DNA from 3 places in the Psychromonas ingrahamii 37 genome. Region 2 is predicted to be linked to each of the others. Evidence: predicted binding sites of a transcription regulator. Region 2 holds the regulator's gene; each other region holds the start of a gene.
The links. The regulator sigma-54, encoded in region 2, starts transcription at its own class of promoters, with help from an activator protein. The targets are predictions, from matches to a motif close to GTTGGCACGNNNNTNGNNT.

Region 1 (10,410 bases), 1.5 Mb from region 2:
TGCAAAAGAAGCGGGAAATGAACTGCCGCAAAAATATCAAGCAAGCCTTAATCAATTAACCGTACAACTTAATTTATTAAAGGCGAGTAAAGCTTTCGCAGAAAATGATTATCCAAAAGCCAAAGAAATACTAATCGCAGCACTTAAGCAAGAACCCGAAAATATCACGCTGTTAAGCCTACTAACTGATATTGAAATCCGCTCAGAACAATATATTGAAGCGCGAAAAATAACAGATAAGATTGCTAAAATCTTACCAAAGAGCTCTTTAGCAACAAGGTTGTATGCAGGAATATTTGTAGCCCAAGAAAAGCCACAACAAGCAATTAATTTGTTAACGGCTTACTGGCAAAAAACAAAAGATGAACAGGTTGCAGACCAACTGTATCTATTATTGGGAAATAATAATTCAGAAAAAGCGGCGGCTTTTCTTAATGAATGGCAGCAAGCCTTTCCCAAAAGCCTAACAGCAATACGCTACCAAGCAATTTATTTGCAAAATAATGGCAAGAAAGAGCAAGCTCTGCAGGTCTATCAAGCACAACTGAAACAAACACCGAATGATGTTGTCAGCTTAAACAATTCCGCCTGGTTATATTTTGAACAAGGCAATCCTATTGCCATCACCTTAGCTGAGAAAGCCTATAAATTAATGCCTGAAAATGCTGCCATTTTAGATACTTACGGCTGGATTTTATATAAGAATGGAGAACGGCAGCAGGGCAAAAAGTTAATTGAAGAAGCCATGCGATTATCTCCCAATGAGCCAGAAATCAAATCTCACTTGCTGGAAATAAATAATCAATAAATTAAAAATTATTACAACTGGCCTTTATGGTCAGTTGTCGTATTTTCACCTTTTTTTATATAACGCCCAAACAACTGCAGCAAAGAAAGATCATTTATAACAATTTATCTACCCCAACGCCCCTAGTAACAGACAATGCCACCACTTAATTTAAGTGATAAAAATCAACAACTAAAATCTAAAACCACAGATCTTTTAAGTGATTAATTGAAAGCATTAATAATGATATGTCGGTAAAATTTACAACTTTTTTTGTGAAAAACAATGGATTTTTTTATAAAAAAATAAACAACAAAAAACAACAAAAAAAATCTTAAAAAATACAAAAAAAAACATTAAAAAAAACATTAAAAAAAACAACAGCTTGAGATTTACTGAAATAATAAAATCTTTAATCACAAATATAAACCTAAAGAGCACACTTAAACACTGCCAATCTGGCTCATTAAAAACAACGATTCATGGATAAACTATCAAAGGACACTGTTGAATAATTTTACACATTGAATACCAGAGATCTTTCCCAAACAACAAAAAAACATAACCGTCTGATATTAAAGTTTTTTTAAGCTTGGCACGCTGTATGCATTATCTAGCATATGGAATCATCCATATATATTAAGGAGTATTAAAATGAAAAAAGCTATCTCGTTATTAACCACTTCGTTGGTTCTTTTACTCGCAACCAGCACAGCCTCTGCAATACCGATTAATGGTATAATTAGTCTTGCCGGAAACGCCGCTACCACTTATAATTCATCAACAACCGAAATAAAGGCAGTTGATTTCGATAGTTCATACGTAGGTATCGCTAATGGTGACTTTGCTGCAAACGGGGTTACAGTTCTCGATATGTCAGTTTCTGCTTTTGGTTCTAATGTAATCATAAATGATATTGCTGATCCAATTACTTTACCAATATCCCCTTTATGGTTAGTAGAAGGGTTTACATTTAATCTTGAAAATATCATTAGTAATACAGTTGCTTCAGGTGGAGCAATCATTAACGGTAACGGTACTATGTCACACGCTGGTTATGACGATACTTTGTTTACTTGGGTATTTACCACTCAAGTAGGTAGTGATAAGACAACATTCTCTGCTAGATCTGTTCCTGCGCCGGCTGGTGCAGCGTTGTTAGGTTTGGGCTTACTCGGTTTTGGTTTCGCCCGTCGTAACAAAAAAGCATCATAAAACCTATTGAGTTAAATCATAGGTTACCCATAAGCCCAAGAATAATAATCTTGGGCTTTTTTTATATATAAAAAACCTTCAATCTAAAGCTGGTCTACACTTATCCCGTTATATGAAATACGCCATCATTATCTATTTACCTGCTTAAATCGGAATAAATCAATGAAAAATAACCAGATCCAGTTGCTGCTCAGCTTAGATTATGAGATTTTTTTCGGTAAAAATTGTGGTAGCGTTGAAAAGTGTATTTTTGATCCGACCCAACAATTATTAACGCTACTCAATAAATATGACTATAAGGTTAGTTTATTTGTTGATGCGGGGTTTCTGGTTAAACTAAAAAAGTATGCCGTTGATTTCCCTGTTTTAGAGCAGCAATACGCTGCCATTAAAAAGCAATTACAAGCACTCTCATCACAAGGGCATGATATACAACTGCATATTCACCCGCACTGGGAGGATAGCTACTATGATGGCAATGCCTGGGTTATTAATACTGGCCGTTATCGCCTGCATGATTTTAGCCCGCAGGAAATTGATGACATAGTAACAAGTTATAAACAAGAGCTCGAATCATGCAGTGAACAAAGTATATTCGCTTTTCGAGCTGGCGGCTGGTGTTTACAGCCCTTTGATAAAATCAAACAGGCACTGCAGAATAATAACATTTGGTTAGACAGCACCGTTTTTGCACAGGGACACTCCGATGATCCAACACGCTGGTTTGAGTTTAATCAGATACCTGCTAAAGCATATTGGCACTTTGATAATGATCCTCTAACGGCACAGCAAGACGGGTACTTTACGGAGATCCCTATCAGCGCAACTAAAACCTCACCTCTGTTTTTTTGGAAGCTTGCGCTGCGCAAAAAACTTTCCAGTCATCTATTTACCCCCTTTGGCGATGGGCAGGCGATGCTGGCCAGTCGAAGTTATTATATTGAACGTTTAACGAGAACAACCTACGGGCCAGTTATGCTGGATAGTTCAAAAGCGGGGCAGCTGGAAAAAGCATTTAAAGAGCATCTAAAACTCGCAGATAAAAACAGCATTTTTAATGTAATGGGGCATCCAAAAAGTTTATCTCCCTACTCACTTATAAAATTAGAAGATTTTATAAGAAAACATAAAGAGTTAATTTCTATCACCTATCAAGACCTTAAGCATCTTAAAAATGCATAAATATAAGTGATTTTTTAGTCACTTTAGATTTATCCGACAATAGAGCATCATGATATGGATGATCAAGAAAATAACATTATGAACTTAACCTAATGCAAAATATTGGTTTCTCGTAAATTCTTCCTGCTGCTAAAGACTATTTTTCCAACAAGCAACGCTATTATCAACTTATCTATCTGGGCCGATCGCAGAATGATGATTATAGAAAATTACTTAGCACCATGGAAATCGATGCCAGCATAAGCGGTAAAGGGGCATTCAGGCACAATTTCCCCACAGAACGTCTCCCCCATAGTGCAAAAAACAAGCAACCAAACTAAAAAACATTTAAAACGAAGAAGGCAGCAGAACTAAGCATTTTAGATTATTTTGCTTATTACAACAGTAAGCGCCTATATTCAGTTAATGTGAGTTTATTACCGATTCAATATGAGAATAAAGCTGCCAAGAAAGTGTTCGGTTTTTATCGGTCATTACATGGATCAATAGAAGTACCACCAGCAATGATTACCGATAATAAAAACTAAGTTCGATTAATTTATAGCTTGTTGGAAAGTTTGGGATCTCATTGCGCACAGAATCTAAAGGTTAAGTATCAAATATGGGTAGAAAGGTCCAGATATGGACAGAAGATAATTATTAAAAAGGAATTTACTGATCGGTAGAAACAAAAAATCCCTGCATAAGCAAGGAATTAAAGTATGGTGCCCGAGGCCGGACTTGAACCGGCACTTCTTTCGAAAACGGATTTTGAATCCCAAAAACATGGTTACATCCACTAGTTTAGAACACTTATCTTACTGTTTCAATTAAACTTGGTGTTTTTTGGTTGTCTTGGGTTTAGGCAGGTTTACGCCAAATTTACGCCAAAAAATAAAACTATTTAATCGTCTCAACGATCAATGATAGATTTGGATTTTATACACACTTTAACGTCAGTATTATATTAGAGTTGGCATCCTCACTAGATTGCTCGCTTCACGGAATAAGTGGGCTTGAAGAGTTTATAAAAATCGCACACGACTCTCGAAAAGAATTAAAGCTCATCTAATAGCGTACATTATAATAGCTTAAATTTTCACAGTCTAAGACGTGTCGGAGTACAAAGGCTTAGAAATTGTTACCATTTATCTGTTGAGATTAGTTCATTTATTTACGCTCGCTTCTCCAAATAACGAACAAAATAAAAGTTCTTACCGGTAAAATCGATTTGAATGATCATGCTCTTCTTGAAGGATTTAGCTAAGGCGCTTTCACCCCCAAAACTGTATATGGACTCATCGTATTTTACAATATTACTGTGACAGTGTTTGTATCAGTTGTTCTGCAAAACGTACAGCAGCCACGGGTAATGTACGGCCTTTTTTCTGAATAAGGTACATACTGCCGACTGCCATATCGGCCTTTGATATCGGCCGCGCAGTGAGTCTCAACTCTTCCACAATTTGCGGCAATCCAATTTCTATCTGAAAGGTGATGCAACTCTCGTTGATCGCATAATTACGCAGAAACTCAAAGCTGTCCGATTCCACTGCGGCATACATATCTAGCATGGATCTATTGGCTTTAAAATCCAAAATATGACGCACGCCGTACTCGCTTGTGGGAAGAGCTAATGGATAAGCCATACATTCACTTAATTTAAGTTCACTTATTCCAGCTGATGGATGACCACTTGGCATAATGGCGTATAGCTGTTGTTCTTTACATATAAGAATCTGCAGCTCATTCATGTAGACTGGTTCAAATACCATGGCTAAATCTACACTATTGTCTAATAGTGTAGATTCTGCAGCCTTTCTATCCCTTAAATAAAGACTAAAAGTCACCGCAGGATGTTGGTGCCGAAAACGTGCGATTTGTTTAGGAAAAAAGACGTAAGCAGTGCCTGACTACATGCGATATTTACATGCCCTCGCCTTACACCGCTAAGATCTGATATTTGACTTTTAACACGTTCAAGATCAGCAAGTTGTCTTTGGACATGATGTAAGAATAACTCTCCTGCAGCAGAAAGTCGTAGACCACTGGCTTGACGCTCAAATATTTTTTCACCTAGTTCATCTTCCATGCTAAGAATACGTCGGTTAAGTGCTGTTGAAGTGATCGAAAGTTGGTCTGCAGGCTTACGAATTGAACCTCCCTTAGCGACTACCTGAAAATAATTAAAATCCATAAGTTGCTTCATTTATATTCTTCCATTAGTAAAAGTTTGGATAATTGCTCCATTGAACACTTATCCATGTGATGCAAAATATGCACCACGTAACTGCAAAACCAACAGCATACAGCATCGCAATTAATTGGTTAACTAGTCATATTGTTTATTACCGGATAGTAATTATGTTAACTAACCTTCCTTTTACTATCGATGCTTTGCACGAGGTCTGTCGTCAAGGAGTCAGTCCTGATGAAGTGATCCAAGAATCACTAGCGCGTCTTACGAATATCGCAGACGAAGGTATTTATTTCTATGTTGCCAGCAGTTCGCAGTTGTCGAAAGCTATCACAGACCTTGGTCCCTTTGATCTTGAGCTAAAACCGTTATGGGGAATTCCGTTTGCTGTCAAAGATAATATTGATGCAGCGAATATGCCAACGACTGCCGCCTGTTATGAGTTTCATTATATTACGAAGCAAGATGCTTATGTGGTTTCTCTATTGAAACTGGCAGGGGCAATAGTCATTGGTAAAACCAATCTTGATCAATTTGCAACTGGCTTAGTGGGCTTAAGAACACCTTATCCCGCACCTAAAAATGCGATTGATTCAAAACTGGTACCCGATAGATCTAGTTTGCGTTCAGCATTGGCAGTGGCACATGGGGAGGTCTACTTTTCGCTTGGAACTGATACTGCCGGTTCGGGGCGTATAACTTCAGCACTCAATAATATTGTGGGTCTCAAACCGACGCTTGGTAGTATCTCTAGCCGAGGAGTGATTCCCACCTGTCGTTCACTCGATACAGTATCGATATTAGCGCTAACGGTTGAAGATGCTTCACTAGTGTATGCCTGTTGTCGAAGCTACGATAAAAAAGATCCCTTTTCTAAACCCTATCACGGTGATGCTAAGCAGAATATGCCCACTGATTTTACCGTTGCGGTACCCGATTCAACCAGCCTGATTCTGGATGAACCCGCTCAAAAGAAAGCTTATGAGCAAGCCCTTAACTGCTGGCGACAAAAAAGAGCAAAGCTGGTTGAAATTGACTTTAACCCATTCTATGAGGTGCCTAAGTTATTATATGAAGGCCTCTGGGTTGCAGAAAGACTAGCGGCATTAGAGCATTTTATTGCAAAGCATCAGAGTGCGCTATATTCGATAACTCATGTGATCATTGAATCTGCGCACAAGTTCTCCGCTAGTGATGCATTTAATGCCCGCTATCACTTGCAGGCACTTCCCTGGAAAACAACCTCAATATTAACAAAGATCGACGTAATCGGTGTTCCGCCGATGCCAGGACTAGTTTACAAAAGTGACATTGGGTCCAACGCTATAGGCCCAAATAGTCGTCTCGGAACTTACACTAACTTGCTCGATGATGATCATAAAAAATATCATTAGGTAATCTAAAACTTTTTTAATCTTTCTAGCTTATAGGATCCATACAGATGAAATCAAATAAGAATGCAGATATGCAAGAACCAAAAAACAAAGTGTCCCCCATCTTTCATCTGATTGAAGCGGGCCCGAAACCAGTAGCACCATTTAGCCATGCAGTTGAAGTGGGTGAAACTATCTTTGTCACAGGGCAAATGCCTGATACGCCAACAAATCCAGGTGTACTTCCTGAAGGGGTTGAGGCACAAACGGACAATGTAATGAATAATCTCAACATCATATTAAAGGCGCTTGATTTAGGATTGGAGAATATTGTGTCAGTGCGCGTATTTTTGAAGGAGTTTAAACGAGACTATCAAGCCTTTAATGATACTTATCGAAGCTATTTTCCAGAGCATCGCCTGCCAGCACGAACCTGTATTGGTACGACAGGCTTGGCTTATGATGCTCTTGTAGAAATTGATTTGATTGCGTGTCGTTAATGGGTTTGAATTTTTACTGTAAGAAAACATAGAGGAATTAATTATGATATTAAACAAAATCTTAAAAATCACTGGGGGAGCATTCATATTGTCATGTTCGACTCTATTTAGTTTTTCATCTCAGGCTGCTTCATTAGAGGAAATCCAAGCTAAAGGTGTGATGGTTGTGGCGACAGAAGATAGCTATAAGCCATTTGAATACGTAGAAAACGGGACACCCAAAGGGCTTAATCATGCGTTGCTAGCTCTGTTGCGTGCAAAAGCGCCATTCGAAATTAAGCAGCAGATTATTCCCTGGACAGGCCTTTTAGCAGGGCTGTCCACCGGTAAATATGATGTCGCTTTAACGGCAGCAGTAGTGACACCAACGCGTTTACAAAGTTTAGACTTTACCATGCCGATTGCAGAAGCCACTCAATACTATGTGATTCGTGCAGATGAAGAGCGCATCAAGGTGGTCAGTGATTTAGATGAGCTGACTGTGGGCGTTCAGACTGGCGGCGCCTCTTACGCCGCCTTAAGTGAACTGGAAAATAAACTCGCAATAAGTGGCGGTAAGTTGGGGAACACTATTCAGTATACATCCTTGCCAGATGCATACCAAGACTTGGTATTGGGGCGTTTAGACTATGTAATTAACGGTGTCGTCAACCTAACGAGCCTTACTCAGGAAAAACCGGATCTGTTCAAGATCGGGCAAGCTGTTGGTGTGCCTGCTTATGCGGCGTGGGCCGTGGACAAAGGCAATAAAGATTTGCTCAATTATTTAAATTCTTTTATGGCTGAAATCAGGAAAAATGGGCAACTGTACCAATTGCAAAAAAAGTGGCTAGGACGTTCTTTTGAGGGAATGCCGACATCGACGATTAATTAATTCTAATTCTGTCGTCAGTAATTCATTGATAAAAAGGGTTCCACTATGGATTGGTCTGCATGGTTGACTTTAATTGGGGGAGCAGGGGTAACTGTTTCCCTATCTCTAGCCGCTATACTATTAAGCCTACCGCTAGGACTGCTTTTTGGTGTTTTCCGCTGGCAGAAGATCGCAGTACTTAATGGTTTATTGGCTGTATATGTCACGTTAATCAGGTCAACCCCTTTTGTGACTTTGGCCCTGTTTGTTTTCTTTGGTCTACCTGAAATTGGCATTGATATGAATCCTATCCCAGCAGCAATCTTAGTACTCACGCTGAATTTGACTGCATTCAGCAGTGAAATATGGCGAGCCGCTTTGGATAATTTCTCTTCAGAGCAGCTTGAAGCTGCAGAAGCTTATGGTATGAGTCGTATTAAAACCTTTTGGCTGATTATTTTCCCCCAATTATGGCGGGCCAACCTTGGCCCCTTAACCAGCGAGATCACTATTCTTATAAAGGGAACACCAGCCGTTGCGGTTATCGGTGTTGTGGAAATTACTCGTGCAGCAAGTCGTATTGGTGCACAAACCTATGACCCTTTACCCCCCTTCCTTATGGCAATGATTCTTTATACCTTGTTTGTTGTCATAATCGTAAAAAGTCAGCGTTTACTTGAGAAAAAAATGACGAAAAAGTACAAAGGAGGTAAATAATGGACCAGTGGCAGATTATTTGGGAAGCTCGAGAGCTGATTTCTTCTGGACTAATGAATACCTTGTATCTGGTTCTGATTAGCATGGCTCTGAGCATCCCTCTGGGAGCTTTAGCCGCAATCGTAGTCATTGAATCTCCCGGATGGCGTAAAATTTTCCAAGAATTTTTTGACCTACTACGTTGCGTGCCATTTTTATTGCTAGCCTATGTGATGTACTACGGTTTACCTTCTTTGGGAGTGCGCCTGAGCCCTTGGGAATCAGGGATTGTTACACTGGTTCTGTATAATATGGCTTACTTCGTAGAAATATTCGTCACGGCTTATAAAGCTATCAGTCGTGCCGACGTAGAAGCAGCGGATGCCTATGGTTTTTCGTCATTGCAAAAATACAGGCACGTTATTTTTCCTCAAATTGTGCTGATATCAGCTCCATTGGTTGGCAATCAGATCATTACAGCAATGCGCGACAGTGCCCTGCTTATGATTATTACTGTTCAGGAACTCACTTTCGCTGCGAATTTTATTAGTGTTAATCACTTTATCCCCTTTCTACCTTTTGTTGTCGCTGTTGCGCTTTATACGCTGATAACTTTAGTGGTTGAGAGGGGGGTTGCAAGTATATCTAATGTAAGGAAACGTTGTTATGGATGATCAATCTATTGTCATTTCGGTAAAAAACCTCAATAAAGACTTCGACGGCGTAGAAGTGCTCAGGGATATCAATATTGATATCCTCTCGGGTACGACAACCTGCATTCTTGGTCCTAGTGGTTCGGGAAAATCAACATTTTTACGCTGTTTAAACTGGTTGGAACATCCCAGCAGTGGAGAAATAAGGATTGACGGTGTAGTCATTGGCCAAAGTAGCAAAAAAGCTAATGGGAAGAGGGCAAGTAGTCGAGCGCTAAATAAAGTGAGAACTAATATCTGTATGGTGTTTCAGCATTTTGCTCTTTGGCCTCATTTAACGGTATTAGAAAATGTAACGATAGCACCGATCAATGTGTTGGGACGCTCTAAGATTGAGGCAGAGCAGATGGGAAAAACACTATTAAAACGTGTGGGCTTAGAAGATAAGCTCCACGTCTACCCCCATACACTTTCTGGGGGGCAAAAACAACGAGTAGCGATTAGCCGAGCCTTGGCGATGGAGCCAAAAGTACTGCTATTTGATGAGCCAACCAGCGCCTTGGATCCTGAAATGGTGAACGAGGTATTGAGTGTAATGCGAGAGCTGGCTAAAGACGGTATGACGATGGTTGTGGTAACACATGAGATGAATTTTGCCAGTGATGTGGCTGATAGCATAGTATTTATGGATAGAGGGTTGATCCGAGAGGTTTCTCCTCCTGAGGTCTTCTTTAATAATCCACAGACTGAGCGTGCGCGTCAGTTCATTGCGCCTGGCTGCCATACTCCATAAAATATTTCTCGGAATTTCTGTAAATAGAAGTGTGCTCTATATTATGAGGAGCGTTCGATTTACAGATGTTATCCCGCACGTATCCATTTGGTTGGTCATTGTTTTTCCTCAAAGGGGTTTCTCCTCCTGAAATAATCAAATACTTAACTCAAAAAAATAAGGTAAAATGGCCGCTACTATTC
Region 2 (10,410 bases):
CCTGAGTTCAGCTGAACTCGCTGCAGTTGCCGCTATCGAAGGGAAACTGCCAACGGTTGATCAATATATGAAGTATGCTCAATCCTTGAATGCGACTGCCGCAGATACCTACCGTTACCTGAACTTTGATCAAATAAAAAGTTATATGGATAAAGCAAATAGTATTATTCCGGTGAAAGCTGCCAGCTAACAAGTATTATTTTTTTATAACTTAAAAAATTAGGCCTCTCTTCTGGTTATTCGTTGAGGGGCTTTTTTTATGATGGTAAATATATTATTCATTTATAATAATTATAATAATTATAATGAGTATAAATACTCAGAATATTTTTTAATGTCTTTAGTAATACAAATAAGAGTTGTTTTTTTGTTTTAATTTGCTAACATGGTTGGCTCAAAGTTTAGCAGTTCGCTTGTTAAAACTTTCACAGCGTTGCGCATAGGCTTTACTGATAGGATGATGAAAGGTTGGTGTGAAACCCAAATTCAATAAAGAGAATGAGTATTCCTATGTTAGAAAAAAATTTAGTAGTTGGTGAGTTTCTTATCGACACAAGTCAAAACAGCTTAATCCACACAAACCGAAAAGTTTACCTCGGTCCTTTGCGTACATCTCTTTTGCATTTTTTGTGTAAAAATGTGAATAAAGTGGTCACTCGAGAAGATCTTGCCCAACATGTATGGGGTAGATTAGTGACGGATCATACAATTAACCAGCATATCTCTCAACTGCGTAAAAGTATCGGTACCTTAGTCCTGCACGGATTAAATATTTCGACTATTCCCAAGCGTGGTTATATTGCGCGTATGGATGGTATTGGCCTTTCAGAAAATCAGGTTGCTCCCATGGCAAGAGCCGAAGGGAATGCACATTCTGTTAAAAACATGAAAGTATTGGTTGTTGAGACCGAAACCTCTGAGCGAAATCTGTTAATTGAGCAATTAAACACACTACAAGTGTCTTATGTAGAGTGTGTTGCAACAAGTCTTGATGCAGAGCGTTCTGTTGCACTTCAAGATTTTGATTTGATTATTGTGGACTCTCTACTTGTCGATAATACGGGCATCAAGTTAATCAAAGATGTTCGTACAGGAAAAACCTCTGCTGCTGCTGATATCAGTATTTTAACCTCTCACTTTGATGTCCAACGTGAATTGTTAGGGTTAAATAGTTTGTTAGACATTCAGGGCTTATTGCTTAAACCATTCGACAGTCAGCGTTTAAAACAGATGTTAATGGTTGCTAATAAAGCCAATGTTATTTTAAAACCTCAAGCTGCTTATGAACTTGTACCAACCGATGTACTAAGCGATTTTGTTCAACCTAAGGTTGCGGTTAACGATTAATATTCGTTGATTGCATTAAAGCTCCCACGGCAACGTTGGAGCTTTTTTTTTGTCATTTTTAATATGATAGAAAATTATAGTGAAAGAAATAGTTAAGTGACTAGATTGAAAAACAGGCATCATTATTAACTTTTAATTGAGATTAAAATATTATCTCTTTTGCTATTAACTAAAAAGATGAGCCTTTTTTTCTACTTAAAATTAATACTGTCTGCGTTGCGGATTTTATTCAAAATACCCTGTTTTTCATTATGTAGTGGTCAGTTAAAGTATATTCCATGCGTTTGTTGGAAATATGCAACTCATGCCTTGTTATCCTGCGCAATGGTTATGGTTTTTATTAACTCGTTTTATTGGCTGACCTCTGATGCTGGCAAGGTTTATTTTTCACGCAAGTTGATTTACCCTAACTAGTGAGATGTTTGTTCTAATTGTGAAATTAACAACAGAGACTAAAACATCGTTTTATATCTCACCAGGATGTGTTTTAAGCTGTATAAATAAACAGAAAATGAATGGATTTGGTATAACCTATAGGTTTGAAATAAAGTATGGAATTTGAATTTAGAAAAGATTTTTTTAGTGACCAGGCGACTGTAAAGTTATCGATGGATCATGAAGCTTTTGCCACTTGGTTAGAGCAGGAGGGGCAGTCTATCCCTTGGGTCGAAGCGCTGTTAGTTAATATTTCAGCGGTGCAAAAGCGCGTGGTGACTGATTTTAAATTAGTCGGCAGCGAGTTTTCGTTGTTACTCAATAATGACGAAGCTCAAGTTATTAATCATAGTTTGTTAAATGATTTTGATGAGGTTGATTTAGAAGGAGACTTATCATTTTATGACTTGGAGATTGAAGCATCCTGTGGATTCGATGATTTTAAGAACTTCATCGAATCATGGTCAGAATTTTTACACAGCCAATAAAATTATACTTTTAATACTATTATGATTTAGATGATTTAGATGATTTAGATGATTTTATGAATTCATTAAAGCAAATTATGGTTATCATTTTTACACAGCCAATAAAATGATACTTTTAAGACTAGATGATTGTATGAAGTCATTAAAGCAAATCATGGTCAGCATTTTTACACAGCCAATAAAATTATACTTTTAAGACTAAGGTTGCCATACCCAAGAACGAAAACAGGCCAATCACATCGGTCAGGGTGGTGAGGGCCATTCCACCAGCGAGAGCGGGATCAATTTTATATTTATGCATAATCAGCGGTATAGTGACACCTGCAATGCCAGCCACAGATAAATTGATAAACATCGCCCCGGCAATAATGTAACCAACAGTGATATCGCCCTTCCACAGGGTTACCGCAGTCGCGACTAAGGTCGCCCAAATCATACCATTAATTAAGCCGATTGCGGCTTCTTTGCCAATTAACCAACGGGCATTTGTTTTGCCTATATGACCAACCGCCAGTCCGCGAATAACCAATGCAAGTGTTTGATTCCCTGCAATCCCACCCATACTAGGGACTATTGTCATTAATACAGCAAGGGTTGCCATCTGCTCTAAGGTGGCTTCAAACATATTTGATACTGAGGCAGCAATAAAGGCGGCAACAAGATTTAGAGCCAGCCAAACAGTGCGTCGTTTAGCGCTTGAGAGAACGGGCGCATAGGTATCTTCATCATCGTCCATACCGGCCATACCCATCATTGTGTGCTCAGCCTCTTCGCGGATAATATCAACTACATCATCAATGGTAATACGGCCTAAAAGGTGTTTATTTTCATCCACAACAGGAGCGGAAATCAAATCATACCGTTCAAATAACTTGGCAATTTCACCGTCATCCATTCCGACTTCGAGCATTTCTGTTTTGCTATTCATGACCTGCTCTATAGAAAGAGAAGGATCAACGGTTAATAAGGTGGATAGGGGAACATCGCCAATCAATTGGTCTTCTTTATTAACCACATACAGCGTGTCTGTTGCGTCCGGCAATTCACCTTTCAGGCGTAAATAGCGTAATACGACATCAACCGATACATCTGCGCGCAGTGTAATAGTATCGGTATTCATCATAGAACCTGCGGTCTCTTCTGGATAGGAAAGCGCCTGCTCTACACGGTGTCTATCCTGCGCATCCATAGTATCCAATACCTCTTGGTATAGGCTATCTGGAATACCCCGCAAAATAGACGCGAGATCATCGATATCCATACCTTCTGTGGCGGATACTATATTGGTTGCATCCATTAATGCGATGATGCTGTCCTGTGCATCTTCATTTAATTCGTCGAGTATTTCCCCCTGTTCATCATGATCTGTCAAACTCCATAATATTTTACGCTTGGTAGGGGGGGATGATTCAAGCAGTAAAGCCACATCACAGGCGTGCATTTTGTCAAGAATACTACGAGCTAATACGAACATACCACTTTCGAGGGCTTTATCTATTTCATTGAATCTTTCTTGGGTATTTTGAGCATCGCTATTTTCCAGCATGACATGACCTTATATTATTCATTTTCTTCTAAAAACTTATTTTCTATCAGTCTGGTAACAGCAAGCATGGCCCGCTCCGCTTCACTTCCTTCTGCTAGTATTTCAATTTCTTGACCATAACAAGTCTCTAATACTAACAACCCAAGGACACTACTGGCATCGGCTTGTTTGCCTTGATGTTTGATTATGATAGTAGCATCAAAAGACGCAACTAACTCAACAAGTTTGATTGTAGCGCGTGTATGCAAGCCTAATTTATTTTGGATGGTAATAGTTTGTGTGATGGTGCTCATTACAGGTGCTCCTTTAGCCCCTTATGCTCAATTTGAACCTGATATTCTTGATTGTAGCGCGTGTATGCAAGCCTAATTTATTTGGGATAGTAATAGTTTGTGTGATTACAGCTGATCCTTTAATCCTTTATGCTCAATTTGAACCTGATATTTTTGTTTAAACTGAGCAGCAAGCTGTTCTGCTACATAGACAGAGCGGTGTTTTCCGCCCGTACAGCCAATGGCTATGGTCACATAATTACGATTATTTTCTTCAAGGTACGGCAACCATGAATGGAAAAGGTTTTCAATTTGGTTAATCGTTTGTTTTACCACAAGATGACCATTAAGAAATGCTTTTACAGGTTGATCTTTACCCGTGTATTTTTGTAAAGTGGGCTCCCAATGCGGGTTGGGTAAAAAACGCACATCAAAAATATAATCGGCATCATCAGGGTGGATATTTTTAAAACCAAAAGATTGGAAGATGATCAATAAGTTACTTTTAGTCGACCCCTGTAAATGAATTTTAAGACGTTCATTTAAATTATGGATAGAAAGGGTAGTTGTGTCGATCGACAGTGCAGCCCTTTTGTGGATCGGCTCCAGCAATTCATTTTCTAATTCGAGAGCTTGAGAGAGAGACAGTTTGTTTTTAGATAAAGGGTGTAAACGCCTTGTTTCACTGTAGCGGCGAATTAATTCAGCGCTAATGGCATCAAGGTAGATAATCTCTACCTCAACTTTTTGTTGTAATGACGACAGCAGCGTCTGGATTTGGCTGGCATCGGTGGGTAAATTACGAATATCTAAACTAATCGCAACTTTATTATTTTTAGGGTCTACAGTATCGATTAATTGCGCAAGTAACTGGAATGGCACACCATCGATACAGTTATAGCCTAAATCTTCCAACACATGAAGTGCAATGGTTTTTCCTGAACCGGAGCGCCCGCTGATAACGATTAATTTCATTGTACCCCCTTGTTATTACTTAACTGCTAGCAACAGACATAATATTTTGTTGCTTTGCGCATTTCTTAGTTGACGTAAAAGTTTATGACTGATTTCAGATAGCGCAGACAAATACTGCCATTATTGCAATTATTTAACTGCTAGCAACAGACATAATATTTTGTTGCTTTGCGCATTTCTTAGTTGACGTAAAAGTTTATGACTGATTTCAGACAGCGCAGACAAATACTGCCATTACCGCAATTATTTAACTGCTAGCAATAGAGATAATATTTTGTTGCTTTGCGCATTTCTTAGTTGACGTATTTCAGACAGCGCAGACAAATACTGCCATTATTTAATTTCTAGCAACAGACATAACATTTCGTTATTTTTCGCATTTCTTAGTCGACGTAAAAATTGTTTATCCAATAGTTTTTGACTGATTTCAGAAAGAGCAGACAAATACTGTTTACAACGATCTTCCGGTACAAAAATGGCAAAGAGTATGTCAACTTTATTACCATCGTATGCATCGTAATCTATTGCTGATTCACATTGTATAAAAACAGCTGTAGCGGGTAAAGCGCTATCTATTTTTACGTGTGGAATCGCAATACCCGTTCCAACACCCGTAGAGCCGATTTTTTCACGCGCAATTAAACGATTAAATAATATTTGCGGATCTATATTTAATTTTTCACCCGCAATATGGCTAATTTTTTCTAATGCGCATTTTTTGCTTGTACAAGCAGTTTTGGCAAAAACAGATTCTTTATTTAATAAGCTTGAAATATTCATATTTGATTTAGCTATTACAAAAATTTGCGCGATGTTAGCACTTGCGCTATGAATGATCATCAACAAATATGGTTTTCTTGATCTTTATAAAATCAGAGCAGCATTTTTCGTTGGCTTGATGATGAAATCCCCAATAATTCCCGATATTTTGTGATAGTACGGCGCGCCACTTTAATACCCTGGTGTTCAAGTAACAGTGCTATTTTATTATCACTTAAAGGTTTGCTGCTGACCTCTGCAGAGATTAATTTTTTGATTAATGCCTTAATTGCCGTTGAGGAGCATTCTCCTCCACTTTCTGTCGCAACATGGCTGGAAAAGAAAAACTTCAATTCAAAAATACCTCTTGAGGTATGCATGAATTTTTGTGTCGTGACCCGGGAAATGGTCGATTCATGCATATCTACCTCTAACGCAACATCATTAAGCACCATGGGTTTCATTGATTCTTCCCCATATTCGAAGAATGCTTGTTGTTGGCGCACAATACAATGAGAGACTTTTAATAAGGTTTCGTTACGGCTTTCCAGGCTTTTAATAAACCATCTTGCTTCTTGTAAATGACCTTTAATAAACTGAGAATCAGCTTTACTAATATTACCTTTACATAAATTTGCATATGTTTGATTTATGGAAAGCTTAGCATCTGAATCTGGGTGGAGCGATACACGCCATTGACCTGCAATTTTTTTGACATAAACATCGGGCACAATATATTGGGGTTGGCTATTTTCGATTTGGTTTCCAGGTCTGGGTTCAAGCGTTTGAATTAAATGCAATACCTCTGCTAATTCAAACTCTTTTAATTTACTTTTTCTTGCCAGAGTACGGTAATCCCGGTTACCCAGTAAATCCATGTGATGAGCAAGTATTGTTAACGCTTCACTGCGCCATGGTGTTTGTTCCGGTAGATGTCGCAGTTGGATTTGTAAACACTCCTGAGTTGAACGAGCAGCAACACCGATTGGATCAAAATGTTGAATGCGTTTTAGGACAACCAGTACTTCATCTAATTCAATATCATCAGCTTCAGTGATTAAGCTTTCCAAAATTGATTCACAACTCGCGGTTAAATAGCCAGACTCATCTATCGAGTCAATGAGGGCAGCGGCTATGACAAGATCCGTATCGGAAAATGGGGTCAGTTGCATTTGCCAAATTAAATGATCTTGTAAAGAGGTTGAAGATTCTCCCTGGTAAATACTGTCCTCGCCTTCATAACTTGAAGAGGATGAGGGAGAAGTTGTGGAGCTGCTTGAATATTCAGAATAAGATTCTTCCCAGTTATTTTCAGCGGGTAAATCATTAGAGAACTCTTGCTGGGTTATTGCTTCAGAAGTATCAATCTGACTGCTATCCTGCTTTGCGATGACTTCCTGCGTACCGTTGTTATCTTCTTGTTCTAATAGCGGGTTTGAGTCGAGAATATTCTGAATTTCCTGCTGTAAATCCAGTGTAGAGAGTTGTAGCAATTTGATTGCTTGCTGCAATTGTGGGGTCATTGCAAGTTGCTGCCCCATCTTTAAATGCAAACCTTGTTTTATCAAAACATTCCCCCTGAATCTGGCTGATTATATAAGTTATTGAGTTATTATTAATGCGGAATTTGGTTTAAAAAATAGCTTTTTATATACCCTGTATAAGTCTTTTATAATTTAAATTCTTCTCCCAGATAGACCTGTTTTACCTGGGCATTGGCTAATATTTCATCTTGATTACCTACTGCAATAATTTCACCGTGACTAACGATATAGGAATGCTGGCAGACATCTAATGTTTCTCGAACATTGTGATCGGTTATTAAGACACCCAAACCACGATTCCTTAGGTGTTGGATAATAGTCTTGATATCAATCACTGAAATAGGATCTACGCCGGCGAAAGGCTCATCTAAGAGAATAAATTTAGGTTCGGTTGCCAGTGCTCGCGCGATTTCAACCCGGCGTCGCTCCCCGCCGGAAAGGCTCATCCCTTTATTATTACGAATATGAGAGATATGAAATTCATCGAGTAATGTATTGAGCTTTTCTTCACGTTGGGTATTGTTTAACTCTTTACGCGTTTGCAAAATACCCATAATATTTTCGGAGACCGTTAAACGGCGAAAGATGGACGCTTCCTGAGGAAGGTAACCGATACCCTTTTGAGCTCTGATATGCATAGGATGATGGGAAATATCTTCTCCGTCAATGCAGATACTTCCTTCATCCTGTTTTACGAGTCCGACCACCATGTAAAAAGAGGTTGTTTTACCTGCTCCATTTGGGCCAAGTAAACCGACGATTTCACCCGTTTTTACCGTTAAATCGACACCGTTTACAACGGTTCTGCCTTTATAACTTTTTACTAAACCTTGCGCGATTAACTCTGCCATTTTTATTCTTCTTTCCCCACAGTACTTTTTTTCTCAAACTGAGCGGGTAAAAAAACTGTTGTTACACGTGTTTCTTTGCCATCGTTGCTCACGGTTAGTTCTTCTGTTTCCATAAAATAAATAATTTTTGAACCATTTATTTGGCTCTTAAGTTGTTTAACCTGGGCATTGCCAGTAAGCGTTACTTGGGCCTTAGCCACATCGTAACGAATAACATTTGCCTCTGCATCGATGGGTTTTCCATCTTCTTGGGTTTGGTAAAAAGTGGCTACGCTACCTTCTGCAATCATGATCTCTTGATTAGATTGTTTTCCTTGAATAACGGTCAGTTTGTCAGCAGTTAATTTAATAGTACCTTGGGTTAGTAATACATCATCTTGAAATACAACCCGATCATTTTTCATCGTCACGTGCTGGCTCACAGAACTGACGTGAATGGGCTGAGTGAAGTCGGACTCCAGCGCAATACTTGCAAAAGAGATAAGGAGTGTACTGATGATTAAGCTTAATTTATTTATTTTCATTGAAGTATACCGCTTTTATTTGATCTTTTATAATGACCTCTTCAGTGACAAGAGAAGCCCACATGCCAACACCCTGCTGATGAATCTGAGGGCCTTCCAAAGTGACTAATAAGTCACTGCTTAACTCCTTTTTATCTAGAAAAAGAGTGAGTTGTTCCGTCTTTATCGTTTGTACAAGTTGATCTAAACTGAGATTTTTGACTAATACATTTTTCGAAAGCACTAGTTTATCTTGTTGATAAAGAGCACCTACTGCGCTGGTTATTTGCCAAATTGTGGTCGTATCTGTTTGGTCATTATGTGTATAAACAATCACTTTAGGTTTTTTAAAATTAGTCAACTCATCTTCATTAAAGTTGGTGGCTTTATCTGCAAATATTTTATAATCCAAAAAACCTGTTTTATTAAAATGAGTACTATTGATATCCGTCGCAATATAACTAGGGTGATGGACTGACAACGAAGGTAAAACAGCTTCCTGTTTGAAAAATAACCAAATCAATAAAGCGGCTAATAATAAAACAAATGGGATACTCTGGCGCTTATTCATTTATTCACTTTTGCCTTGGGTAATATATAGTTGGTTATGGCACTGCAAAAAAAGATCACAGACTTCGCGTACTGCGCCATAGCCCCCTTTTATTTGGGTGACAAGGTTTGCCCCTTTTAAGACAAGAGGATGCGCATCCTGTACTGCGACACCCAAACCACAATCTTCGATAATAGGCAGATCAACCACGTCATCACCAATATAAGCAACCTGATCAGGCGTTAAACTAAGCTTGGTTAATAAAGATTGGTAAATGCTTAATTTATCTTCTTTGCCCTGAAATATAAAAGGGACACCCAAGGCCTGCATTCTCTTTTCAACAATGACCGATTGACGGCCGGTGATAATCGCGACATTAACGCCCATCTTGATAATAGCTTTGATCCCGAATCCGTCTTTAGTATGAAAGGCTTTTAACTCTTCGCCGTGATTGCCTAAATAAATTCTACCATCAGAAAAGACACCATCAACATCGCAAATAAGTAATTTTATCTTTGCGGCGCGGTGGTAATTTTCGACGCTAATTTTACCATAAGGTGTTGTGATCATTAAAATTCTCAGTTGATTAATAATTATGTGTTACTAATAAGTTAGTGATGACTGACAAGTTAGTAAAAAAATAATAAAATAACAAAATGGATGCGTTAACGCGAGCTATGATTATTGGTCTAACGGCTAAGATTATATTGACCGCCATAACAGACATTCATAATATCAAAACCAGCGGTTAACAGACTTTCAAAATAGTCAAGCGGTTGGCGTCTTAAAAGTGCGTTGTTATTTGCGTTGTTATTCACATTGTTACCGGCATTTTTCTAAAAATAAAGCCTCACAAAAAACATGTGCTAATCCCAACTCACCTTTAAACAATATTTAATACTCGCGAGGCCAGAGTATTATATCGCATTATTTTAGATTACGCAGTCAATGAGTAAATAATTTATTTTAGATCGCGCAGTCAATGAGCAAATAAGTTATTCTAGATCAATGTGTTAAGTTCAGGAGTTGGATGTCACTGGTTGATCCTAGGATCTGCCAATAAATAAATTCTCAATTTTCTATTTTCAATAAATATTTGTATAAAAAATCCCATCACTTTACACTGTCGATTCGTGTTTA
Region 3 (10,410 bases), 160 kb from region 2:
TCAAAATAATGCGCATTATCAATGGTTAAAACAGGAATTCCATCTAAATCCAGCTGATGCACTTGAAAATGAATATCGGGCCGAGAATAGTCTGTTTTGAGTACTAAATTTAAAAGCTGCTGAGCATCTTCACTATGATTAATAGCACGATAAAATGGCGTGATAATTTTAACTTCGTGGCCCAGGTTACGTAATTCTATGGGTAATGACTTGGCAACATCGGCTAATCCACCCGTTTTTGAGAATCCTTCAACTTCTGATGAAATAAAAAGAATTTTTAATTTTTTGTCCAATGGAGAACTCCTTCGGCAATTTTGCCATTACCAGTTAGATTAACAATAGCCCACTATTGCTCAATTAAACGCGTTTTTTTATTTTTATCTGGAGGCTTATGGCTTATAAATCAGACGAAATAGAAGCAAGAAGCCACATTATATGTGGCTTCCAGGTCTTATACTTATTTAGTTTTCGCCATGATGCCGGAGCAGTTAAAAGCCAATTCTTGCGCCCTTAGGAATAACAACAATCCCTTCCTCAGATACGGTAAAGCGTCTTTTGTCTTCTTCTAAATTAACACCTATCTGTACATTATCTGCAATATGTACATCTTTATCGATGATTGTTTTAAGGAGTATACAGTTTCGACCTATTGTTGATTCACCAAGCAGTACTGATTCGTGAATTTCCGTGTCATTGCCGACAATACATTTAAATCCTAAAACCGATTTTTTAATTAATGCACCGGTAATCAAACAGCCATCTGAAATAAGACATTTTCGGATATGACAAAACGACGTTTCACCATTTCTAAAATTAGCTGGCGGCAGTGCCGGGTAATAAGTGTGCATCGGCCATTTTCGGTTATAAAGCGAAATAGGGGGTGTTGATTGAATTAAATCCATGTTCGCTTCCCAATAGGACTCAATGGTACCTACATCACGCCAGTAGGTATTATGATCTTCACCAGGAATAGTATTTGTAGTAAAATCATAAACAAATACTTTACCCTGAGGGTATAGATAGGGAATGATATCTTTACCAAAATCATGGCTTGAATCTCCAACAGCGGCATCGCGGATTAGCTCTGCTTGTAATGCTTTAGAATCAAAAACATAGTTACCCATGGAAGCTAATACATGATCCGGATCGCCGGGGATGGTTTTAGCATCTTCAACGGCAGGTTTTTCGTCAAAACCTATCATGCGGCCTTCAGCATCAACTTCAATAATACCAAAGTGGTAAGCTTGCTCTTTAGGCAGTCTGATTGCTGATACCGTTAGCACCGCCTCTTTTTCCTGGTGGTATGCTATTTTTTGACGGATATCCATTTTATAGATATGGTCACTACCAAAAATACAGACCAGTTCAGCTTCATCGGATTCAATAAATTGCAGATTTTGATAAATAGCATCGGCTGTACCTGAATACCAATGTTTACCTTTGCGCATTTGCGCTGGAATCGCATCGATAAAGGTATCAGTAATATTATTTAGCTCCCATGCTTTTCTCAGATGTTGGTTGAGTGATTGAGATTTAAATTGTGTTAACACGTAAATACGTAATAAGTCTGAATTTACAAAATTGTTGAGTGCAAAATCCACTAACCGATAACTACCACCAAAGGGTACAGAAGGTTTAGTGCGAGATTGGGTTAATGGATAAAGGCGAGAACCTTCACCCCCCGCTAAAATCATTGATAGAACTTTTGCCATCTTAGAAACCTATTTATTTAGAATAAAAATTGATCAGGGTAATGATTTCATTACCCACTAAAAAGTGTCATTAAAAACCGATTCTACTGCCCTTGGCGATAGCGATGACACCTTCGTCGGACACAGTGAAGTTTTTACGATCTTCTTCCAAATTTTCTCCGATAATAGTATTCGGAGCAATTTCTATATCTTTATCAAGAATGACTTTGGTTAAGCGCGAGCCTGCCCCTATTTTTGCATTACCCAGAAAAATTGAATCTTTAATAATTACATTTTGGCAGACATGACTACGGAATCCTAAAATAGAGTTTTCAATTTTAGCGCCGTTAATATATGAACCTGCACCAATCAATGATTGAGCAACAGCCGTTTCGCAACCTTCTGGATCGCGGAAGGTTGCGGGTGGCAATGGTGGATGATAAGTATGTAACGGCCAATTTTTATTATAAAGAGAGAAGGGGGCTTCAGGTTTGAGCATGTCCATATGTGCCTCCCAGTATGAATCGAGTGTACCTACATCACGCCAATAAGCGGTGGCGGGTTCGCCGGGAATAAAGTTGTCACTTAATCGATACACAAAAACATTCCCAGCCGGGTAAAGTTTTGGAATGATATCGTTACCGAAGTCATGTTGTGATGTGCTATTAGCAGCATCTTCATATAATTCTTTTAGTAATACTTTTGACTCGAAAATGTAGTTACCCATTGAGGCTAATACATGGTCAGGATCACCAGGGATTGTTTTAGCATCTTCAACGGCAGGTTTTTCAGCAAAACCTATCATACGGCCTTCGTCATCTACTTCTATAATACCAAAATGATATGCCTGTTCTTTAACAATTCGAATGGCAGAAACGGTGAGTGCGCCGCCTTTTCGTTCATGGTGTTCAACCATTTGTTGGACATCCATTTTATAGATGTGATCACTACCAAAAATACAAACATGCTCCGCAGCACTTTTTTCTATAAAACGTGCATTTTGATAAATCGCATCTGCGGTGCCTGAATACCAGTTTTTATTAACACGTTGCTGTGCTGGAATGGCTTCAATAAAACGGTTTGCTTTACCTATGCCTGACAAACGCCAGGCTTTTCGTAAATGAATATTTAATGATTGAGACTTAAATTGCGTTAAGACATAAATTTTCATTAAATCTGCATTAACAAAATTGTTCAGTGCGAAATCGACTAAACGATAATTCCCCCCAAAGGGTACTGCGGGTTTTGTTCTAGTTTGAGTTAAAGGGAAAAGGCGAGAGCCTTCCCCTCCTGCAAGAATCATAGCAAGAATTCCAGCCATAAATGTCTCCAGATAAAAGTAAGATGAATGTTATGCGTAGTACATAACGAGGCAATTTCCCAAGGTTAATGCAATACTTCCATCATATACGAAGACTATGTCAGTTTTTTATTATTTATCAAGTTTTTGTGATGCAACTCAACACTTTAAATTTATTGCTTTCTTGATCTATTTTTACGTTTGAAAAAGCCTTAAAAAGTAACCCTTCGTAGTTCAAAAATCTATTCGCTACAATAGACAGTTTCCCTTTTGATTTCAGGTGGTTAGTTGATTGGTTTATAAAGGTTTCTGCAGCGGTATAGTCGGTGTTTTTTCCGGAATGAAAAGGCGGGTTAGAAAGCAGTATATTATATTTTTCTTTGATGTCTGAAAATACGTTTGATGGGAAGACGTTGCCTTCTAGTTGATTGCTTTGCAGTGATAACTTTGCACTCGCTAAAGCAAAGGCGTTAATATCCACAAGATCAACGCTAAGTTGCGGGTGTTTTTTTAAAACATAACATGCAATAACACCCGCGCCACATCCAAAATCAAGCACTCTGCCAGACATTTTATCGGGTAAGTTTTGTAATAATAACTCACTGCCTTTATCTAATTCTCCATAGCTAAAAACACCCGGTAAAGAACAGATCTGTAACTCAGTATTATTGATGTTTAATGGGTAAGTTTTTATCCATTGTGATTGTGTGAAGGCGTTGACCGGTTGATTTAATTCAGCATGGAGAATACTGCAGTGGCGAGCTGAATCAATCATATTTATTCTGTTTGAATAGGACGCTAATAATGAGTCGGCACTCTTGATGCCACATTTTTTTTCACCCACTAAAATAATACTCGCTCCTGGTTGCAAATGGGGGGTGAGATTCGCTAATAAGTACAAAGTTTCCTGCTTTGCTTTAGGTAAAAAAATCAGTAACAGGTCAAATTTTGTTTCACCCTGATAGTTATCGGTAAAGTGCACCTCAGATGTCGTTAATTTATCTTTTAACACACTATAATAACGATAATCACTGAAACAAAAGGTAGATGAATTGGCTAATGCCTGTAACTGCAACGGATACTCATCATCAATGTTACCTGCAACGAGAATATTCTTGTTTGTAAAAAGGGATTCATTGCGTTGCAATACTCGGCTGGGATTTGAAAATGTGTGATTCGCAAGTGACATTGGGTTTTCCTGTTGTTAACTCTACTCAAAATCGGAGTAAGTTCATATTAATGGGTAAGTTGATATTAATGGATGCGCGCATTATATTGTTATTTTTATATTTCTCACCCGCAGAATGTCATTTTTAATGGTTAAGAGATAAATTTAGAATTATAACCGCTAAAATTATCCCAACAGGCCTGCTCTACAAACACCTGTAGCGGCTCTTTATATATCCAAATTAAATTAAAATCTAGCGGGTTACACTTAAGTCAGATCTGTTCTCTCTTTCCTGTTCTCTTTTAATCCGTCTAACCCCTGCAGACCGCCAGTGTGCAGGGCAACGATATGTTCGCCTCGGTTAAAATAGCCTTGTTCGATAAGTTTAAATAAGCCATAAAACATTTTGCCTGTGTAAATAGGTTCAACGGGAATGCCCGTTTGCAGGCTAAACTGCTCACAAAAATGGTTTAATTCAAGCGGTACTTTGGCATAACCCCCATGGTGAAATTCTGTTTGTAAGCGCCAGTTATTCTTATTGTTGATCTTGGCCTGTTGCAATAGTAAGGCTATTTCTTGATTAAGATAGTGTGCATTTTTTAACACGGCAATACCTGTTACTTTCGGTTGTCGTTGCGATTGTGCTATGCCTGCAACCAGTCCTGCTAACGTACTGCCACTGCCGGTGGCCGTTATAATATGATCAACAGTAACACTTGCTTGTTGTTGAATTTCCTGTAGCGCTTCTATTACCCCGCGTAGGGCAAATCGGTTGCTGCCCCCTTCGGGCACAATAAAAGCGTTCGGATAGGCGCTCTGTAAAGATTGCAGGTAGGCAGGCTCTGCTCTTTGTTTATATTCCTGGCGAGTCACAAATTGTAACTCCATTCCCCATGCTAAGGCTTGTTTTAGTGTGGGGTTATTTGCATACCAACTCTCTCCACGGATAATGGCAGTGGTTTTAAAACCAAAATAAAATCCTGCAGCAGCAAGTGCATGAATATGGTTTGAATAAGCACCGCCAAAACTAATAATATGATCAACTTGTTGTCTGCGCGCCTCCAATAAGTTGTACTTTAATTTCCGCCATTTATTCCCAGATATTGCCGGATGTAAAAGATCATCTCTTTTAACCGACAGGGTTAACTGCCAAAAATCTAATAAAGGATGTTCAATTTTCTGCAATGGGGAGGGGGCAATAATGCTTTGCATTTTTTTTTCAAGTTGTTGTAAGCCATTGCTTGCTTGATCTTGAGATTGATTCTGTGGTGGGTGCAATATTTTCTTGCCTCAATAAATGGCGGTATATTGTTGTCTTACGCGGAAGGTGATAAAAAGGCGCCGTATATAACAGGAAAAGCGCATTCAATGCGCTTTTCCTAGTGGCGTGGGTAATTTTATTTCACTTCCTGGCCAGATGCTTGTAAATCCGCATGGTATGAGGAGCGAACTAAGGGGCCGCAAGCCGCTTGATCAAATCCGAGGGCTTTGGCTTTTACGCCTAATTCATCAAACTCTGAGGGCGGAACAAAACGCTGTACCGCTAAATGGTCCAGGCTAGGTTGTAAGTATTGCCCTAGGGTTAACATATTAACATCATGCGCTCTAAGGTCAGTAAGTACTTGCTCTATATCTTCATTTGTTTCACCGAGTCCCACCATTAAACCTGATTTTGTTGGAATATGCGGATGTTTCTCTTTGAATTTTTGAAGCAGTTTTAAAGACCATTTATAATCAGCGCCAGGTCGAACCTGCTTATATAAATGCGGTGCTGTTTCAAGGTTATGATTAAATACATCAGGCAGATCCTGCTCAAAACAGGCCAAGGCTTTATCCATACGGCCTTTAAAATCAGGCACTAAAATTTCGATTTTAATCTCTGGGTTTAATAAGCGAATTTCACGGATACAATCGGCAAAATGTTGCGCTCCTCCATCACGAAGATCATCGCGATCCACCGAGGTGATAACAACATATTTTAGTTTCATATCCTTAATGGTTTCAGCCAGTTTTTTAGGTTCGTTGGCATCGACAGCCAGCGGTTTACCATGACCGACATCACAAAATGGGCAACGGCGCGTACAAATATCACCCAAAATCATAAAAGTTGCGGTGCCGTGATTGAAACACTCATTGAGGTTTGGGCATGAGGCCTCTTCACAAACTGAATGAAGGTTGTTTTTACGTAATGCTGCTTTTATTTCATTGACGCGTGTATTGTCAGAAGAAAGTTTTATTTTCATCCAGGATGGTTTTTTTAATAGCGTCGATTTGTTCGAAGGGACAACTTTAATCGGAATATGAGACATTTTATCAGCGTCGCGTAGTTTTTTGCCTGCAGTTAATTGACTTGGTTTATTACTCATGGTGAAAACTCTCAATATGTGAATAGTCTAATTGTTGATTCATTTTTTCAATCAATAACGGTGCGAGTTCGTCAACTGAAAGCGTTAACCCCTCAGCCTTACATTGGGTCATCTCCAGTCCCGCGTAACCACAGGGATTAATTTGCAAAAAAGGGGATAAATCCATATCAACATTTAATGCCAATCCGTGGAAAGAACAGCCTTTGCGAATCTTCAGTCCCAGTGATGCTATTTTTTTACCATTAACATAGACACCTGGCGCATCGGGTTTAGCCACTGCGATAACATTATAATCTGCTAATAAATTAATAATGCTGTCTTCCATAACCGTGACTAATGCGCGTACATTAAGCGCTTTGCGGCGAAGGTTAATCAGTAAGTATACCACCAACTGTCCGGGTGCATGAAAAGTGATTTGTCCACCACGATCGCTTTGCACGATCGGGATTTCACTGTGCTTTAACAGGTGTTCAGCTTTGCCCGCAAGCCCTTGGGTAAACACCGCAGGGTGCTCGACTAACCATATTTCATCGATGGTATTTTCATCACGTTGATTAGTGAAGTCGCTCATTGCCTGCCACGAGGTTAGGTAATCTTGTCTACCTAAGTAACGTAATTTAAGCTGTGTATCCAATGTTTTCATTCAGTAACCATTAGTGTTAAAGAATATGGCGAACAAGTTCAAGTTCGCTCACCTTAGTGTAAATCGTTTCAATGTGGTCTTTGCTGGTGACAGTCACAGGAATGCTCAAAGCACAATAATTGCCCTTTGAACTGGGTTTTATGGTCGGCGCATAATCCCCGGGAGCGTGCTTTTGGATCACCTCAAGCACTTTCTCCATAAATTCTGGTTTAGCAAGCCCCATTATTTTAAAGGTAAATAAACAGGGGAACTCTAATAGGGTATCAAAGTTGGTATTTAACGCCATTTTAAACTCCAGGGGCAATGTTAATCGAATTTTTTATGTTCTATGGCGAACTCGCTCAGGAGAAAGCTCACTTATTATTATAATGTGGGGCTAAAATCAGCTAAACCAACCAATAAATAATAACTTAATATAATCTATCAAGCGACTAAATAAACCACCTTCTTCCACGGTTTCTAAGGCGATCAGATCGTAGGTCGCAATCGGTTCGTCATCCACTGTCTGTTGACCCGTCACTGAATAGTTTACCTTGCCGACCACATCACCTTTTTGGATGGGGGCGCGCAATTCATTTTCAATAATAAAATTAGCGGTTAAATTTTTGGCCTCACCTCTTGGCAGCGTAATAGGCGTATCATCTTTTACGCCTAATCGAATCATTGGCTGGCTACCCATCCAAATTCTTTCATTCGCTAATTGGTCGCCAGCATTGTAAGGAGTCAGCGTTTCAAAAAAGCGGAATCCCCAATTGAGTAATTTTTTACTTTCGGTTAGACGTGCAGAAGTTGAACGGGTGCCCATTACTACACTGATTAGACGCATGCCATCTTTGGTTGCCGAAGAAATCAAGCTGTAACCTGCCTCGTTGGTATGGCCTGTTTTGATACCATCTACGTCTAAACTTTTGTCCCATAATAAAGCGTTACGATTTGGTTGATCAATACCATTAAATTTAAATGATTTTTCACTGTATATAAGGTATTCATCGGGCACATCATTAATTAATGCTTGCGCCAAGATAGCCATATCATGCGGTGTTGTGTAGTGACCCTCAGCTGTTAAACCGTGGCTATTTTTAAATTGCGTATTATTCATTCCTAACTGGGCTGCCCAAGAATTCATTAAATCTGCAAAGGCACCTTCACTACCGGCGATATATTCAGCCATCGCCACACAGGCATCATTACCTGATTGTATGATAATGCCACGATTTAAGTCGGCGACGCTCACTTCCTTACCCACTTCAATAAACATCTTAGAAGACTCAGGGAAATTTTTTGACCACGCCTTTTCGGAAATAGTCACTTTATCGTCGGGTGATAAGTTGCCGGATTTAATTTCCTGGCCAATGATATAACTGGTCATCATTTTTGTAAGGCTGGCTGGATTAAGTCTTACATCACTATTATTTTCAGAAAGTACTTTTCCTGAATTAAAATCAATAAGCAGATATCCCTTTGCGCCAATTTCCGGTGCACTTGGCGTTATTGTTGGGTTTGCAAATAGGTTAAAGCTGAAAATGAGCGCGGTAACCAGAAGGCTTATTTTTTTCATGAAAGATACCTGTGAATGATTAGAATAAAAATATTTTCTTATCATAGCAGATCAACCTTTATTTGCTAAGGGGTGAAGAGTGATTTCTACAGATCAAGGATGCTTTAAAATCAGGCTGTCACATTCACCTATTCATTTTATTAATATGAAGGTCTATAAAGCGATTGCGGTTATTTAAGTCGCTTATTTATTTTTGTGCCCAAAGACGTAATAGTTGCACTTTTTTGGTGCATGGTTGAGATTGGAAAGATTAACGCTAATGATTAACCTATTGTATATTAAAGGTTTTTATTTTTGGCATGTTATTTGCTTATATTTAAACAAAGGTAAAAATAATCAACTCGTTATTTTTACCACCAATTGAAATTTCAAAATAAGAAGGGAATGCTGATGAAAATGTTAACCGCAATAATTAAACCGTTTAAATTAGATGAAGTAAGAGAAGCGATTATGAATGCTGGCATTGCTGGCGTAACCGTTTCAGAAGTTAAAGGTTTTGGCCGTCAAAAAGGCCACACTGAACTTTATCGTGGTGCTGAATATCAGGTGGACTTTTTACCCAAAGTGAAACTTGAAATTGCCATAAAAACAGAAGATGTAGAACGTCTAGTTGAAGCTATTTGTGCTGCTGCTAATACCGGGAAAGTAGGTGATGGGAAAATATTTATTCATCCCCTTGAGCAAGTTGTGCGTATTCGTACCGGTGAGCTTGATGAAGAAGCCCTTTAATCTATTAAGTAATTTTTAAAAAGAGGAATTATTATGGAAAACACAGTAACAGAACTCAGGTTTGCGCTCGATACCTTCTATTTTTTAATATCAGGTGTCTTAGTCATGTGGATGGCGGCAGGTTTTGCAATGTTAGAGGCCGGGCTTGTTCGATCTAAAAACACCACTGAAATTTTAACTAAAAACATCGTGTTATATGCCATCGCTTGTACCATGTTCCTGCTGGTTGGTTATAACATTATGTATGTTGATAATAGCGCAGGGGGCTGGTTACCTTCATTTGGCAGTTTGATAGGTATCCAAGCGGAAGGTGCTGACCATTCACTTGAATCAGATTTCTTCTTCCAAGTTGTTTTTGTGGCAACAGCAATGTCAATCGTATCTGGCGCAGTGGCTGAACGTATGAAATTGTGGGCATTCTTAATATTCTCGGTCTTTTTAACAGGTTTCATTTACCCAATGGAAGGATACTGGACTTGGGGCGGTGGTTTCCTTGCTGAAGCCGGTTTTAGTGATTTTGCAGGTTCTGGTATTGTTCATATGGCAGGTGCTGCTGCGGCATTAGCAGCTGTTATATTACTGGGTGCACGTAAAGGTAAATTTGGTAAAAATGGTTCAGTTCACCCTATCCCGGGTTCAAACATGCCACTTGCAACATTAGGTACACTTATTTTATGGATGGGCTGGTTTGGTTTTAACGGTGGCTCACAATTAGCACTGTCGAATGCAGAAAATGCCAGTGCGGTTGGTTTGATTTTTGTTAATACCAATGCGGCGGCAGCAACAGGTGCCATTGCTGCTCTAATAGTCAGTAAACTTAAATGGGGTAAAGCTGATTTAACCATGATTTTAAATGGTGCATTAGCAGGCTTAGTTGCCATTACTGCGGATCCTTTATCGCCTACTCCACTATTCTCAGCAGGTATCGGTGCGGTTGCAGGTATCATCGTTGTTT

Region 1: PING_RS02235 (PEP-CTERM sorting domain-containing protein) is a predicted target of sigma-54. The motif match lies at 1,379-1,397, and genes of this name have one in related genera.
Region 3: PING_RS15590 (P-II family nitrogen regulator) is a predicted target of sigma-54. The motif match lies at 9,020-9,038, and genes of this name have one in related genera.

What each region holds. Positions count from the first base shown of each region.
Region 1 covers NC_008709.1:524,101-534,510, reverse strand. Annotated here, with positions in the region: gene PING_RS02240 (tetratricopeptide repeat protein) at 1-808, shown strand, start outside; gene PING_RS02235 (PEP-CTERM sorting domain-containing protein) at 1,442-2,002, shown strand; gene PING_RS02230 (polysaccharide deacetylase family protein) at 2,165-3,184, shown strand; partial or broken gene PING_RS21725 (hypothetical protein) at 3,520-3,711, shown strand; gene PING_RS20845 (LysR substrate-binding domain-containing protein) at 4,480-5,013, opposite strand; gene PING_RS20840 (LysR family transcriptional regulator) at 5,010-5,372, opposite strand; gene PING_RS02220 (amidase family protein) at 5,528-6,754, shown strand; gene PING_RS02215 (RidA family protein) at 6,802-7,233, shown strand; gene PING_RS02210 (transporter substrate-binding domain-containing protein) at 7,277-8,107, shown strand; gene PING_RS02205 (amino acid ABC transporter permease) at 8,153-8,803, shown strand; gene PING_RS02200 (amino acid ABC transporter permease) at 8,803-9,456, shown strand; gene PING_RS02195 (amino acid ABC transporter ATP-binding protein) at 9,449-10,228, shown strand.
Region 2 covers NC_008709.1:3,566,757-3,577,166, reverse strand. Annotated here, with positions in the region: gene acnB (bifunctional aconitate hydratase 2/2-methylisocitrate dehydratase) at 1-190, shown strand, start outside; gene PING_RS14935 (winged helix-turn-helix domain-containing protein) at 511-1,347, shown strand; gene PING_RS14930 (YacL family protein) at 1,899-2,270, shown strand; gene mgtE (magnesium transporter) at 2,455-3,816, opposite strand; gene PING_RS14920 (HPr family phosphocarrier protein) at 3,831-4,109, opposite strand; gene rapZ (RNase adapter RapZ) at 4,215-5,063, opposite strand; gene PING_RS14910 (PTS sugar transporter subunit IIA) at 5,397-5,843, opposite strand; gene PING_RS14905 (RNA polymerase factor sigma-54) at 5,936-7,387, opposite strand; gene lptB (LPS export ABC transporter ATP-binding protein) at 7,492-8,217, opposite strand; gene lptA (lipopolysaccharide transport periplasmic protein LptA) at 8,220-8,741, opposite strand; gene lptC (LPS export ABC transporter periplasmic protein LptC) at 8,728-9,291, opposite strand; gene kdsC (3-deoxy-manno-octulosonate-8-phosphatase KdsC) at 9,292-9,840, opposite strand; gene PING_RS21640 (hypothetical protein) at 9,960-10,088, opposite strand.
Region 3 covers NC_008709.1:3,723,597-3,734,006, reverse strand. Annotated here, with positions in the region: gene glgA (glycogen synthase GlgA) at 1-293, opposite strand, end outside; gene glgC (glucose-1-phosphate adenylyltransferase) at 489-1,712, opposite strand; gene glgC (glucose-1-phosphate adenylyltransferase) at 1,783-3,012, opposite strand; gene rsmC (16S rRNA (guanine(1207)-N(2))-methyltransferase RsmC) at 3,131-4,180, opposite strand; gene PING_RS15615 (1-aminocyclopropane-1-carboxylate deaminase/D-cysteine desulfhydrase) at 4,427-5,437, opposite strand; gene lipA (lipoyl synthase) at 5,557-6,525, opposite strand; gene lipB (lipoyl(octanoyl) transferase LipB) at 6,518-7,168, opposite strand; gene ybeD (DUF493 family protein YbeD) at 7,185-7,454, opposite strand; gene PING_RS15595 (serine hydrolase) at 7,551-8,726, opposite strand; gene PING_RS15590 (P-II family nitrogen regulator) at 9,117-9,455, shown strand; gene PING_RS15585 (ammonium transporter) at 9,489-10,410, shown strand, end outside.